Linked DNA regions of Stieleria sp. JC731. The protein of the gene in region 2 interacts with the protein of the main gene of each other region in a pairwise test. Links are inferred from orthologs where the notes say so. Each region holds a gene or a part of one and is shown on either strand. Other genes may lie near its edges.

Region 1 (7,621 bases), 1.5 Mb from region 2 along the record:
CGGCTGGCACTTGCCAACAAAACGATTGTCGCTGCTGTAGCTCAGTGGTAGAGCACTTCCTTGGTAAGGAAGAGGTCATGGGTTCAAGTCCCATCAGCAGCTTGTCGTCTGGGCAAGACTTAGGTCAACTTTCCGGAATGTGAAATCCAGAAAGTTCCTATCGATCTTTCTGATTTTTTGCAATCAGCAATTGCAAGAATCAAGACTTTTCGCAACAACTACGCACCCTCGCCGGTGGTGGTCAAGAATGATCCACTATCCGGCCCATGCAAAGCAATTACCACAGCGTCCGTGGTGGACGTTCGTGGATACGATTTTCTGTCTGTTTAGAAGAAAACGTTCGGTCGTTGCGACCGTCGGTAGGGCGAATTTCCGTGGGTGTGAACGCGGCCGCCGTATTGATGGGCTCGCCTGGGGCGTATCCTCGGGCTGGTAGCAGATCGCCGAACACAGGTGAGTAAGAAATGGCCAAGGCACAATTTGAACGGACCAAGCCCCACGTTAACGTCGGCACCATTGGACACATTGACCACGGTAAAACAACAACCACTGGCGCTATCCTAGCCGTCCAAGCAGCAAAGGGACTGGCTCAAGCGAAGGGTTATTCGGATATCGCTAAAGGCGGTACCGTTCGTGACGCGACCAAGACCGTCACGATCGCCGTTGCTCACGTCGAGTACGAAAGCGACAACCGTCACTACGCACACATCGACTGCCCCGGTCACGCTGACTTCGTCAAGAACATGATCACCGGTGCTGCTCAGATGGACGGAGCGATCCTCGTCGTTTCGGCTGCTGACGGACCTATGCCTCAAACGAAAGAGCACGTTCTGCTCGCTCGTCAGGTTGGTGTTCCTTACATCGTTGTTTACTTGAACAAGTGCGACTTGGTCGACGATCCAGAACTTCTGGAATTGGTCGAACTGGAAGCTCGCGAACTGCTTAGCAAGTACGACTTCCCAGGTGATGACGTTCCTGTCATCCAAGGTTCGTCACTGCCTGCATACAACAACCCAGCAGACCCAGACGCCAGCAAGTGCATCAGCGAACTGATGGACGCACTGGACGAGTACATTCCTGAGCCTGTCCGTGAAGACGACAAGCCATTCTTGATGGCGATCGAAGACGTCTTCTCGATCGAAGGTCGTGGTACTGTTGCGACCGGTCGTATCGAGCGTGGTGTCATCAAAGTCGGCGAAGAAGTCGAAATCGTCGGCCTGAAGAGCGACTCGGCAAAAACCACCTGTACCGGCGTTGAAATGTTCCGCAAGGAAATGAACGAAGGTCGCGCTGGTGACAACGTCGGTTGCCTTCTGCGTGGTGTCAAGCGTGAAGAAATCCAACGTGGTCAGGTTTTGGCGAAGCCAGGATCGATCACCCCTCACACCAAGTTCGAAGCTGAAGTTTACTGCTTGAGCAAAGACGAAGGTGGACGTCACACCCCATTCTTCAGCGGCTACCGCCCACAGTTTTACTTCCGTACCACTGACGTGACCGGAACTGCAAACTTGGAAGGCGCTGAAATGTGCATGCCAGGCGATAACGTCAAAGTGACCGTCGAACTGCACAAGCCAATCGCGATGGACGACGGTGTTCGTTTCGCGATTCGCGAAGGTGGCCGAACCGTCGGTTCGGGCGTCGTCACCAAGATCGTCGAGTAATCTCGGCTGACCGATGGGGCCGGTGCCCACCGGTCAAATCTTGAAGAAATCCACCGGAGAGCCAACGAACCGTCTGTCGGGTCGTTGGTTCTCTGCGTTAGAATATTTCACCGAAGTGGTGTGCATCTGCTACCGCTTTGGCAAAGGAGTGTAGCTCAATTGGCAGAGCTCTGGTTTCCAAAACCAGCGGCTGGGGGTTCGAGTCCCTCCACTCCTGCTTTTTAACAGCCTTCGTGCTGGTCTGGTGCCAAGACTTGGGTTGCCAGTACGATGAGCCTGTTAGCGCCATTGGCGCGTCAGTTTTCGCCGCCGATTGACGGCCACCCAGGAAACGCCCCCCCTCGGACGCCCCGGTTTTTGTCATCGCGGTCAAGACTTGTCGGCAATTATTCCGTCGGCCAAGAAGCGGCCACTACCAACACAAGGACATACCGTGTCTCGAGATATCGCCGGGAACAACGCGAATTCGACTGCCAGCGGCAGTTCGCTTGTCAGTGAACTGTTCCACGCGACCGTCTTCAAGCCAAACCAGGGTCGCATCGTTCGCCAGTTGACCGCTTTGTCGATCTGGCTGATCGTCGCACTCGGTGCGTGGTCACTTTACTCGACCCTCAACGGCACCTCCAGCAACAACGTGCTGGTCGTTGGTGTGCCGCTTGCACTGGTCTTGGTTGGCTTCTGGTTCGCCTTTCGACTCGTCAACTGGCCCGTGTTCGCGGACTTTCTCATTGCGGTCGAAGCCGAGATGAAGAAGGTCACCTGGCCCGCTCGTGATGAAGTCAAGCGAGCGTCCATCGTCGTGATCTTGACCATCGTCATTCTCGCGGTCTCGCTATTCCTGTTTGACATCTTTTGGCAAGCCTTCTTCAATCTGCTCTGGGCAACTGCCTAGACGCTTGCCAATCAAGAACTTAGGCGATTTAATATTCGCCACCCGCTAATTCGCACAACGCACACGCATCCATCACATGTCGGAAGAACCGCAACCCATCGAATCCGATGACCCCGAACTTTCATCGGACGCCGATCAATCCGCGGCGGCCGAAGAAGCCGAAGTCGAATCGTCCGATGGCGATCAAGGTTCGTCGCCCGAAGTCGACATGGATTGGTACATCCTGAAGGTTGCGTTCAACCGCGAAGATTCCATCGCCGATGCATTGCGAAAACGCATCCGCATGGAAGGCATGGAAGAATTCTTCGGAGACGTCGTCGTTCCCAGTGAAGACGTTGCCACGTTCACTCGCGACGGCAAGAAACGGATTACCAAACGCAAATTGCTGCCGGGCTATATCATGGCTCGGATGGCAATCAACGACGACACATGGTTCCTCGTTCGTGAAACGGGCGGGATCAGCGATTTCACCGGATCCGCCGGCAAACCGATGCCAATGGACCCAGCTGATGTCGATCGCTTTATCAACCGTCCCGAAACCGAGGATGAAGAGGACGCGCCAATCAAGGTCGGCATCCCCTTCAAAGTGGGCGATCGCGTCCGTGTCAAGGAAGGCAATTTCGAGAATCAAGAAGGCGATGTCGATTCCGTCGACGAAGCAAACGGTCGCATCACCGTGATCATCAATATCTTTGGTCGGAGCGTTCCGATGGAATTACACCACTGGCAAGTTGAGCCACTGTAGTTAACCTATCGGCCCCTCCAAAATAAACACAACGTCTAGAAGACAGATAAGCAGTCATGGCAAAGCAAGTCACCGGCCAAGCAAAATTCCAAGTTCCTGGCGGCCAAGCAACTCCAGCACCTCCTGTAGGTACCTCGCTAGGTAAGTTCGGTGTTAACCTCGGACAATTCGTCCAAGCGTTCAACGATCGCACCAAAGAGTACAACGGAACTCCGATCCCCGTGATCGTGACCGTTTACAACGACCGTAGCTTCGAATTCATCACCAAAAGCCCTCCAGCTGCTTCGCTGCTGAAGCAAGCTGCTGGTATTGCGAAGGGAAGCGGCGTGCCGCACATCGAAAAGGTTGCCAAAGTCACTCGCGCACAGTGCGAAGAAATCGCCACCAAAAAGATGGCTGACCTTAACGCACGCAGCATGGACCAAGCCATTCGCATGATCGAAGGCACCGCTCGCAGCATGGGCATCGAAGTCGAAGGTTAGTTCCCCTTCGGCCGAATTTGCATTGGTCTAACTAGATGACCGTCGCAACGCCGCCTCACTTGGCTGTCACTCCTTATGGACTCGACAGCTGGCAGGGTGGCGTTTTTCTTTGGCTGCTTCGCAAAATTCGACGTTGCTGCTTGTCTTCCCCTAGGCGTTCGTCGTGACAATACCGCCCCAAGATCAATTCCGTCGACGCGTTGATCAGCTTCAACAGCTGGAACACTCGCTGGAGCAGCTCGACGATGACTTGGCAGGATCCGCGATTGACGTCGAACGCATCCTTCGACAAACCGTGCCTTCTGATGAAGTCATGTTTGTCGCCCATGTTCTTCAGCTTCAGACGAAAGCGAGGCGTAAACTGGGTGACGGGTTTTGGTGGTGTGACGAAAGGTCATTGGCGCAGTCAACACCATCTGCAGTGGCCGAACTGAAGTCCTCTTGGCTACCCAGCGGCGACAGTTTCGATCTCTGTTGTGGTATCGGCGCAGATGGGATCGCATTCTCAAATTCCCAAGCACACGATTCCACATTGCAGCTCGTTGACTTGGACCCAACCATTGCGGCAATGGCGAGGCGCAATCTGGATAACCATGGGTCTTCAGCAAGCACTGCGATCGTTCGAGCACAGAACGTCGAAGACATCGTGATTGCAAACGCGGCGTTGCACTTAGATCCAGACCGCCGCAGCGATAATCGACGCACCACTCAGGTCGATTGCTATTCACCGCCTTGGTCATTCGCCGAAAGGTGCTTCGATCAGTCGACAGCGGCGCTTGTCAAAATCGCGCCAGCTTCAATCGTAGACGAGCATCCCGAAAGGCACCGGGCTTGGATCTCGCTCAACGGCAGCGTTCGTGAACAAACAATCTTGTCAGGCGAAGCTATCTCGCTGGCCGAGAAGACGCTTGCCGCAAAGTTACTGGCTGCCAAGTCACCGGATCAAAAGTCACCAGCTGCTTTAATAAAACCTGGCGGACGCAGCGCGATCAGCTTGCGCAGTGATTCAATTTCCGTATTCCATATTACCGCTGACATTTTTCAAACCGCGACTGCCGAAGTCGTTCAAACACCCAAGTCATTCATCATCGACCCCGACGCCGCCATTCGCGCCGCGACCCTAACAGAGAGCTTTGCGCAGCAGCATGATCTAAGCATGCTCGGGGGCCCCACAGGTTTTCTGACATCGGACACTGATTTAGAAAACCCTGCAGTTATCAGTAAACAAGTGCTTTGGACCGGCAGCAGTGACGACCGGAAACTCAGAAAGACCTTGCGTCAGATGAACAGCTTTCCGCAACGGGTGAAAACACGATCTTCATCGAGCGATGCGAACGCTCTGGAACGTCGATACCGAACCTGCGGCGAACATCCCATCACACTTTGGATCGGCAAAGCCGGTCGCCGCCAGTACGCGGTGATTAGCGAAGCATAAAGCAGCTTATCGGCTCTAACTGCGCATTCCAAAGATCGCGAAGTGGCCGAACCTAATTCGGTATTTGCCACCTCGCGACAACGATACACATCAATAGCCTTTGGCTACTCTGTCTCGACGTCTTTTGGTTCATCCAAAAAGAACGAAAGCAGACTGCCCACGAGATAGGTCAGCAGTGCAACGATGCCTGCAGCCGTTGCGGGATGATGCGATGGTATCACCGTGATCAACCAAGCCGTCACGGCGGCGAAGGATGTTCCGATCATTCGACCACCAATATTCGCTGCAAAACTTTCGCCGGTCCCTCGCAAATGAAGCGGAAAAGCCTGCGGCAGGTAGTTGCCCCAGAAGCTGAACTGAGCGACAGTCAACAATCCGGCAACGAAAATCCCCATCTTGAGCGCGTCCAATCCTTGGCCAACGGCAAAGAAATAGACCAATGGCACGACGATCAAGCCAGGCCACTGAAACATCCGCAGTAGGGATCTCCGACTGACAACAAAGATCGCCAGGCTCGCGAAAACGAATCGGCCAATCAATCCACCGATTTCTTGGTATCCATTCACGGTCGCCGCGATTTGCTGTTCCAATTGTTTGCGTTTTGGAACCGGCAAAGACTCCGTTTGATCTTTCACGTCCTGCAATCCTGGAACGATCGAAGGCGTTTGCTGTAGTGCACCAAACGCAGCACCGTAGCTGCAAGCGAACATCAACGTTGTCACGATAGTTGTCTTCCGCAATCCTGGCGAAAACAGCTCTTTCAAACTTGGCCGGCGAAGTTGCCCGGCAGCCTTCTTCTCTTGCCATTTAGGCGATTCGGGCAAAAACGGACGAACCAAAATCAATGGTAGTGCCGGTATGACACCAGAAATCACCGTGTACCGCCAAGCTTCGTGACCGCCCGCAATCTCGGGCAATGACATCGCATATCGGATCGCCAATAGGTTTGCTGCGGTAACCAACAATCCTCCGATCGAACTGAATGCCTGGGTGTAGCCGAGCGCCGCCTCGCGTTGTTTCGGGTCATCAAACAATTCGGCAAGCCAAGCGACCGCGGCAACAAATTCGACACAAACCCCAATGAAAACCAAGCAACGAAAAAGCAGCAACATTGGTAACGTCGTTACGAAACCACATGCCATTGCTGACAGTGCATAAAGCAAGATGCTGAACGTCAATACGCGGCGACGACCGAGCGTATCGGTCAGGTATCCGCCGCCCAAGCCGACGATGCCTCCGATCATTGCAGGGACAAAAAACATCATCCCGCGCCAATACTCAAATTCAGGCGTCCCCGGTGCGATGCCACCCAGTTCAGCCAATGCCGGACGCAGAATCAACGGCAGCATCAGCAGTTCATAGATGTCAAACGCGAATCCCAGCGCCGCGATGAAACAAACAATCCACTTCGTTCTTGTTGAAATCATCAGTATTGCACGCTCACATTGTCGATCAGAATTTCAGAACGAGTCGCGTTGCCGAACAGGCCGGGACTGCCAGAAAGGTTAGGTGAAGAGTCTGTCGCGGTGACGGTCCATTCGTTGGGCTCCGATTCATCGCGAGGCCAGACTTTGCCTCGTAAAGTGACTGACTGTTTTTCCAAGTCGGTTTCAGACTGCAGCTTCAATCGGTACCAAACGCCTGCCTTCCATTGCACCGGCACGCTTTGTGCCATCCGCAACTGTGCTGCCCATGTCCGAATCTGCAACTGTTGAGATTGCCCCATCAGGTCAAGCACGTAGCGTTGCCCGATGATTCCCATATCCGGCAACCCATCGCCTCCCGATGCTGCGAACAAGTCAGCCGTGATGGTGTAGTCATGCAACTCTGTTGACCCAAACCAAGTCTGACTTCGCGTCCCTTTGGGGATGGTGGATATCTTGACGATCACGGGTTCTCCGCCCACCTCGCGAGCCTCATGACGATATCGAGCGCCGATCCACGTCACGGGGACCTCATGGTCGTCGAAACCAAATGACCAAGGCAGTGAGGGAACGCATCGATAGCGTGACCGGCCTTCGACGGATGCATACGTCGCAACAACCGAGATCGATTGATGCCCCGCGTCCTCATCGGCTACCAATACACCGTCCACAATTTGAGCGGATCCCTGCACGCGAAATGTCACATCGTTTGGTGCAGCAACTCGCTCGCCTTGGCTGTTGAACGCACGGACTTCGAGAATGATTTGTTTGCCGGGATGAACGATCGCTTCTGCGGGAACGATTTGCAGTTGAGCAACCTCATTGTCAGCCTCGGCAGCAACAGGAGCTCTGCTCCCATCGATTGGCAATGAACCCTGGCTTGAATTCAGATTTGTTTTCTGACCAAGACAATACAAACCCTTGGTCGTCGGAAGGTAAACCAGACCGCCGGCTGCGACCATCGAACCGCCTACCTCGGTCC
Region 2 (7,682 bases):
CGTGGTGGCAGGTTTGAAACCAAACTTCGTCGCTACATGGGTGAATTGACGTTTCAGCAAGCCGATTTGCCATTGTCGATCACGACTTTGGATCTGATCAGTGGCGAACAACAGATCCGCCGTGATGGGGATTTGGTTCAGGCGGTATTGCAAAGTATCAACCACCCGGTCTTCGGTCGGCCAATCATCCAGGACGGTCAAATGCTGGTTGACGGAGGCGTATTGATGAACGTGCCGGCTTCGGTCCTCCGTAGCGAAGGCTGTGATCAAGTCATTTCCATCGATGTGGGGTCGACGATTACCACGGATTATGGAAAAGACCGCAAAGGCAATCTGAAGAAGCCTAGCTACTTTTCGACACTTTTACGGGCGATGGACATCAGTCGGCGGCATTGCAGCGCCCTGCATCGCGAAGAAAGCGACCTGATCATTATCCCACAGACGAGCGATTTTCGGATCGAAGATTTCCATGCGGTGGATGCGTTGATCGATGCCGGTCGTGAAGCAGGGGAAAAAGCGATCGACAATGTCAAACGGCTGGTTGGATAAGCGTTCAGAAATCACTGGTCAGCGGGCTGTCTGACCGCAGTGATGTCTGAGGCGAGCTTCCTTTGGTGGCTCTTTTGAGTTCAAACACAGTGTTTTACAATATCTTTTGCGACATCGGCGATCGCTTGTGCTGCGACGCTGCGAAACGATAAACGCTGTGGTTGGCGAAAAATTTGTCACGATGCCTGTGACCTTCATTGATTCGCCCTCACTTTCGGTGCCCAAACTTCGCGTCTGAATACGTATGACTTCATCAAATGACCCTTCCGCTGACGAAATCTTGGTCTCCCAGATTCGGGACGGCGATTCGTCTGCGTGGCAATCATTGATCGAACGCTATGAGGGGCGGTTACTCGCCTACACTCGCAGCCGCATCCGTGATTCGGCGGCTGCTGAGGATATCGTGCAGGAGGCATTTGTTGGATTTCTGGTCAGCCTCCCGAACTACGATGGCAGTCGGCCTCTGGAAAGCTACCTGTTTTCGATTTGCGCTTACAAGTTGACAGACCATCTAAGACGTGAAGGCAGACGCCCGACGATCCAGTTGCAAGGTCGGAAAAGCAGCTCCAGTGAAATCGATCTTCCATCTGGAGGACGTGTCGCCAGTAGCATCGCCAGAAGTGTCGAGCGAAAGAAGTTAGAGGCGACAGCAATCGGTGACGCCATCGAAGAACAGATTCAGCGCTGGAAAGAGTCCGGCAACTGGATCAAGCTTCAGGCGATGGAACTGATCATCGTTCTCGGTTGGGGAAATAAGCAGGTCGCCGAAAAGCTTGGTCTAACCGAGCAACAAGTGGCGAACTACAAAAGCGACTTTCTTATCCGGATGAAGTCGATCGTGAAACGCGCCGGGCTTGACGAAGGAGTCTTCCCCGAACTTGCCGATGACGCAGTTTAACTGCGCATCACTTTCAAAAATAATGGTCTTCAGTGACCAGATTTTCGTTTCAGCTGCCCATCGTTTGGATTCCATCAAACGTTAGTTCGACTCGCCGCATCCATGGATCCGATGGGCAAATGCAACGCAGGCGAAGATGTCGCCGAGCTAGACTGGCACCAGTGTCGCCAAATCGCTCGGTATGCCTTTTCGACTTCGGTAACGAACCGTTGTTCATCCGCAATCGTTTGGACCGTTTGTTGACGAAGGGACTTTCGAAGCTCCCGCAGCTGATCGAGATCGGACGCAAGTTGGCCCAATTTCTCGCCGTATTCGCTCTCATCTTTTGCAATCCACTGCGGGTATCCGAGATGATGCACGATACCGGCTGTTCCCCGTGATGGGCGGTTGTTCCCATAGATCGCAATCATCGGAACGCCCATCCATAGCGCTTGCATTGTCGTCGTGCCACCTGCCCACGGTGTCACGTCCAACCCGATGTCAATTTCCTTGTAGATCTCTAAGTACGATTTGCCCGTGAACTGGTTCTGGATGTCGATACGCGCATCTTCAATTCCACGTTCAACCAATGCCGCACGCAATTCGGCCATCGATCGATCGTTGAAGCGCGTATTGAACGCCAGTAGGTGGGCATCGGGATTGGCGTGTAACGCGGCTGCCCAGAAGTCATGAGTCTTCGCCGAAATTTTGAAGGGTCGGTGCAATGATCCGAACGTGATATGCCCCTTCGTATCTGCTGGCAACGGCGTCAGTTCGGGGGCGTGCTCGGGCGGCAGGAACGAAAATGATCCGCCAGGAATCCGAAGCAATTGCTCGGTATGCCAAGTCGGTTCGTCCGGAGGATTTTGAACTTCACAGGTGAATGTGTAGTCGATCGCTTTCAACCCAGTCGTGTTAGGGTATCCGAGCCACGAGATCTGAATCGGTGCAGGCTTCATGGACCATGCCGTCAGTCGGTTACCGAACGTATGGCCAGAAAGGTCGACAAGGATATCGATCTGATCGTCCAAGACTTGTTGAAAGACCTGCTGATCTGAAAAGCCAAATGTCACCCGCCAGTGGTCGGTCATGGCTTTTAGCTTTTCCGTGACACTGTCATTTGTGGTGTGCTCGTAATAACAGAATGTTTCAAACTGTTCATTATCGCGAAGACGGAGTAGCGGTTCAAAAAATCCCGCGACAGCATGTTGGCGCAGGTCGGCCGACGCATAGCCGATGCGAAGTTTTCTTGTTTCGGTCCGGTCATTGCTATGCCCGTTAAAAGGTTGCTTGCAACCGTAGGCTTCGCCCCATTGTTTGTGGGCTTCAAAAAGTTGTTGCGGTGAAACTTCGGGATCGCCCGTCATTAGATAGACTAAACAGCCATGGACTTCGCTCATCGAATTGTCAATCGAGATTGCTTTTTCGAAACAGATTCGTGCTTCATCGCGACGTTCGGATTCGATGTGAATGAAGCCCAATGAGCAAAGGGCGTGTGCATCGTTCGGCGACAATTCCAGCGAGCGGTAAAGCTGTTCTTCAGCACCCTTCAAATCACCTAGATCTTGCAGTGTTGTTGCGAGGTAGTGCATCGCTTTGCTGCAACCGGGAAACTCATCAATGATGCCGGTGAAAAGCTCTTTTGCTTCTTGGTGCTGTCCGAGTTTGACAAAGGATCGGGCATGTGTCAGGCGGGATACCAGATCGTTTGGACGAGCTTTGATCACCTGGTTAAGAACTTCGATCGACTCATTCAGTCGACATTGTCTGCGAAGGCACTCACCCAAGTTCCCGAGGATGTCGAGCTTGTTTTCATCTTCGACACTACCGCCTGATGTCTCGGAGAGGGATTCAATGCGTTCGAGCAACTGACGATAGATGGCTTCAGCATCGTAGAGCTGATTCTGTCGAACCAAGCAATTCGCAAGGTTCATCGAAGCCTGTGTAAATTCGGGTTGCCGCTTGAGAACGATTTCGAATTTCGCTTGCGCCTCTTTCAACTGCCCCAGCTCAAGCAGCAGAACACCTAGGTTGTTAACCAATTCGGTGTTATCAGGATCCAGCTCAATTGCCTTGTTTAATAGGGCGATCGCATGGAGTGAGTTGTCGCTGGCATGCTCAATCAACGCGAGATGGCCCAGCAAGGTCGGCGATTCCCCACTGAAGGCTATCGCCTTTTGAAGACACTCAATTGCATCCGGGTAGATCCCGCCGCTGTAAAGCGTCATCCCAAGAAGATGCCAAGCGTTCGCATTGGTTGGGTCTTTGGCGATCACTTCGCAGTAGATGTTTTTGGCAGCTTCTAGCTGTCCTGCTTGTTGCAGCTTGATCGCATTGTCGAGTTGTTGATTCAGAGCAGCGTTGACTTGCTGATCCGCAGAAATCGTGTTGGTATCCGCATGCATCATCCGCCGTCGAGCTCGGCTTCGCTTGGGTTTTGCTTTGCTGCGTGCCATCGTCTATCTGCCCTCGGTCACCAACCAATTTTCGACACGACTGGATGTGTCGTCGTTCTGTACCACTTAATCGTCTTCGGCAAAACGATCGATCTGGGTTGATCAGAAGGCCGATTTGATAGAGCGTCATGATGCCCAGATTGGCTGCAATCACGGGTGTAATCGAGATTGAATCGACAAAAGACAGACTTCGATTGCCGCGTCAATGATGAAGTAGTTTCGTGCGGGTTTTCGGACAGCCCCATTCTTGCCACACTTTCGGGAGCTGTCGCTACTGGATGACACATGATCAGGGTCTATCTGCCGAGCCTCGCTTCTGGCCAGAAATTCTTCGTGACCGGGGGTTGTAAGGCAACTTGGGTCGTGTCACAGGCGGATCCGTCATCGAGTAAAATTGCATGCCTCGTTTGGACCCCTTAATTCTCGATTGGTGTTAGCAAAATGATTTTGAAGCGATGGCTTGCGGTCTGTCTTCTTTCGCAGCTTGCTCTGCTCGGCGGCGTTTCGGCGGAAGAGTCGTCTCAGTCTGCAAAGACGCTGGATATTAGCGTTCCAGTTCATATGGACTACCTTCTTTCGCTTCCTGAAGGCTATGAACCCGATGGAAAGGCAGTGCCCCTATTGCTATTTCTGCATGGGGCGGGGGAACGCGGTGACGACATTAACGTGGTCAAGAAGCACGGACCACCGAAGATGATCGCGGCGGGAGAAAAATTCCCGTTCATCGTCGTGTCACCCCAATGTAAGAAAGGGAAAATCTGGGAACCCTTCCAACTGAGCGCTTTGCTTGACCAAGTGATTCGTGACCACAACGTGGACGAGTCCCGCGTCTACGTCACCGGTCTCAGTATGGGAGGCTTCGGAACCTGGGCTTTGGCAGCCTATTCGCCAGAGCGGTTTGCTGCGATCGCACCGATCTGTGGTGGCAGCGAGCTATTCCGAGCCCGAAATTTGAAAGAGCTACCGATTTGGGTTTTCCACGGTGCGAAAGATTCTGTGGTGCCGCTATCGCGATCGCAAGACATGGTCGATGCGCTGAAGAAGCAAGGCAACGAGCCAAAATTTACGATCTATCCCGAGGCTCAACACGACTCGTGGACGGAGACTTACAACAATCCAGAATTATACGAATGGTTGTTGTCGCATCAGTCGAAGTAAGAGCTATCTATCGTCGACGTTGCATCGGTGAAGGTAGCGTGCTTTCCCGCTGGATTGGCGTCGTGGACGGCGAATTCGTCAGGGCCCCAACCTGAAAATCATCAGGTTGTTATGGTGCACTTTGGTCGGGACTATGTCGCGCCCAGTTTGACGCCCAGTCGCAGTAGCTCAAGCGCCGCGTCGGCAGCTTCTTCACCTTTGTTGCCGACCGTGCCGCCACTGCGCTGCAAGGCTTGATCCAGCGTATTGCAAGTGAGCAACCCGAAACCGATCGGTTTTCGGGTTGTCAAACCAAGATCCATGATCGCATCGCTGACGGAACGATTGATGTGTTCGTCATGTGTGGTTTCGCCTTTGATCACACATCCCAGTACGATCGCGGCGATCACGTCCACGCCATCAAGTGCATTCGCGCATACCAGCGGCAATTCCCAAGCTCCGGGAACACGGACGACGCTGATAGCGGAATCCTGATAGCCAGCTTCACGAAGGGTTTTCAGGCTTCCCTGTACCAGCGAATCGCAAATGCTTTCGTTGTACCGACTGGCGATGATGACAATTTTGCCTTCGGGGAGATTGCCTTCGATACCAGTGACTTCAGTCGACATCCTTCACACTCATTAGAAATTCGGCATTGTTTTGTGTTTTGGACAGTCGCTTGACCATGTCAGCCATCGCGTCGCTAGGCGACGATTCGACCATCGCTCGACGCAATGATGAAATACGCTGAAACTCGTCTTTATCGAGCAGCATTTCTTCGCGTCGGGTGCCGCTACGACTGATGTCAATCGCGGGCCAAATTCGGCGTTCAACCAAACCGCGGTCCAAAACAATCTCAAGATTGCCGGTGCCTTTGAATTCTTCAAAGATCACATCATCCATCTTACTTCCGGTATCGACAAGGGCGGTGGCCAGGATCGTCAACGATCCGCCCTCTTCCGTCTTGCGCGCCGATCCAAAGATGGCTTTGGGCTTTTGCATCGCGCCGGCATCAAGACCGCCGGTCAGCAATTTGCCCGTCGATTCACCGTCACTGTTGTGTGCTCGTGCAAGTCGAGTGATGGAATCTAAGAAAACGACGACATCGACTCCAGACTCGACCATTCGTTTCGCTTTCTCGATCACCATCTGAGCGACTTGGATGTGACGCTGTGCCGGTTCATCGAATGTGCTGCTGATCACCTCGCACTGTGGTCCGCGGACTTCGCGTTCCATATCGGTGACTTCTTCGGGGCGTTCGTCTATCAACAAGATGAAGACGTAGGCTTCCGGATAGTTATGCAAAACGGCGCGAGCCATGTTCTGCATCAAAATTGTTTTTCCCGCGCGGGGTGGGCTGACAATCAGTCCGCGTTGACCAAATCCGATCGGGGTCAGCATGTCAACGATTCGGGTCGACAGTTCGTCAGCGCTATGCTCCATCATGATGCGGCGATCAGGATGCAGCGGTGTTAGTTCTTCGAACGGGATCGACGAGTTGCGCTGCGACGGGTCGCGACGATTGATCGCTTCGATACGCAGTAACGCGAAGTAACGCTCGTTTTCTTTCGGTGGTCGAATCTGACCGGCAACGTGGCTGCCAGTTTGCAGACCGAAGCGACGAATCTGGCTCGGTGACACATAGATGTCGTCGGGGCAGGAAACATAGTGATGTTTGCTGCTGCGTAAAAATCCGAAGCCGTCGGGCAAGATTTCTAAGGTGCCTTCGCCGTACATCAAACCGCCAGCCTTCATGCGGTTCTTTAGAATGGCAAAGATCAATTCTTGCTTGGAAGTCTCTTCTGTTTCCTCGATGCCTTCGGATTGGGCCAATTCAAGAATTGCTGACTCGCTCATCGCTTGTAGCTCGGCCAGCGATGTTTGCGGCCCATCGGCACCGGACGGAATGCCGACGCGTTTACCGACCTTGGTCGCTTCGCTAACGATTTCTTCAGGAAGCGAAAGCGGATCACGTTCGGCATCTAATTCACGGATACGTTGATCAACGACTTTATCGGGGTGCCGCTGAGTCGGGCGCCCGCGTCTTCCTGGGTAACCCCGGGAATTGCTATGCCGTTTGTGCATGCGGTCATCGCCGCGAAAATTATCGCCCGAAGGCCCTTTCGATTGCATGATATTGGGCGTCCATGGGGACGCAGGTGAAGAGAAGGAGTGGAGTTGTCAGCTTGCGCTGGGAGGGATGGAGAAGGGAAAAGCTCTCCTACTCAAGGAGGAACCGCGAGGTTAGCGAATGCCGGGTGCGGCTTGCGAACTGGTTTAAGTGGTTTTCGACGTTTCGAGATCTCGAAGGCCGGAAAATTGAAAAGGTTTACGTGACTAGGCACGATACAACTTAGTCAAAACCTTGCTCGACGTGTTGCCAAACAAGGGCTCTACGCAAGGCGACCGAGTTTGGGTCATCCCATCCCCTCTGCGGTCGCTTCCGTGCAGCCTGTTGGAATTTTGTCTCGCGAGTGCTTTGCAGCGAATTAGGTTCCGGAAAACCGACGTTAATGTCGCTTGTGGCGACGTAGATTCTTCGGCGGTTGCGTGTCGACAATTCCAACAATCCGCGGTCGCAATCAATCGGCTAATCGGAAAGACAATGCTTTCCTTGCCCCTTTAGATGGCTCTCGGGGCGCCGATTATTTAACGACTTCATC

Evidence for each region. Proteins that work in one complex are often made in the same cells at the same time.
Region 1: the proteins of rho (region 2) and nusG interact in binary tests that used the Escherichia coli proteins (3 or more experiments, as listed by UniProt). The link is inferred for Stieleria sp. JC731 from one-to-one orthologs.

Annotation. Positions count from the first base shown.
Region 1 is NZ_JAJKFQ010000011.1:116,426-124,046, reverse strand. What follows is about bases 1,714-4,463. They hold nusG (transcription termination/antitermination protein NusG), read left to right. Parts: upstream 1,714-2,629; coding sequence 2,630-3,298; downstream 3,299-4,463. Other genes in these bases: LOC67_RS17545 (class I SAM-dependent methyltransferase), read left to right, coding at 3,944-4,463; rplK (50S ribosomal protein L11), read left to right, coding at 3,355-3,780; secE (preprotein translocase subunit SecE), read left to right, coding at 2,095-2,553. Also shown: tuf (elongation factor Tu), read left to right, coding at 465-1,661; more of class I SAM-dependent methyltransferase, read left to right, coding at 4,464-5,215; MFS transporter, read right to left, coding at 5,320-6,642; PQQ-binding-like beta-propeller repeat protein, read right to left, coding at 6,642-7,621. UniProt on the Escherichia coli protein: Part of the processive rRNA transcription and antitermination complex (rrnTAC). The complex forms an RNA-chaperone ring around the RNA exit tunnel of RNA polymerase (RNAP).
Region 2 is NZ_JAJKFQ010000011.1:1,569,833-1,577,514, forward strand. The notes cover bases 4,872-7,682. They hold rho (transcription termination factor Rho), read right to left. Parts: upstream 7,105-7,682; coding sequence 5,638-7,104; downstream 4,872-5,637. Other genes in these bases: LOC67_RS22485 (prolyl oligopeptidase family serine peptidase), read left to right, coding at 4,872-5,040; ribH (6,7-dimethyl-8-ribityllumazine synthase), read right to left, coding at 5,172-5,648; coaE (dephospho-CoA kinase), read right to left, coding at 7,610-7,682. Outside these bases: patatin-like phospholipase family protein, read left to right, coding at 1-549; RNA polymerase sigma factor, read left to right, coding at 794-1,447; tetratricopeptide repeat protein, read right to left, coding at 1,522-3,882; more of prolyl oligopeptidase family serine peptidase, read left to right, coding at 4,324-4,871. UniProt on the Escherichia coli protein: Facilitates transcription termination by a mechanism that involves Rho binding to the nascent RNA, activation of Rho's RNA-dependent ATPase activity, and release of the mRNA from the DNA template.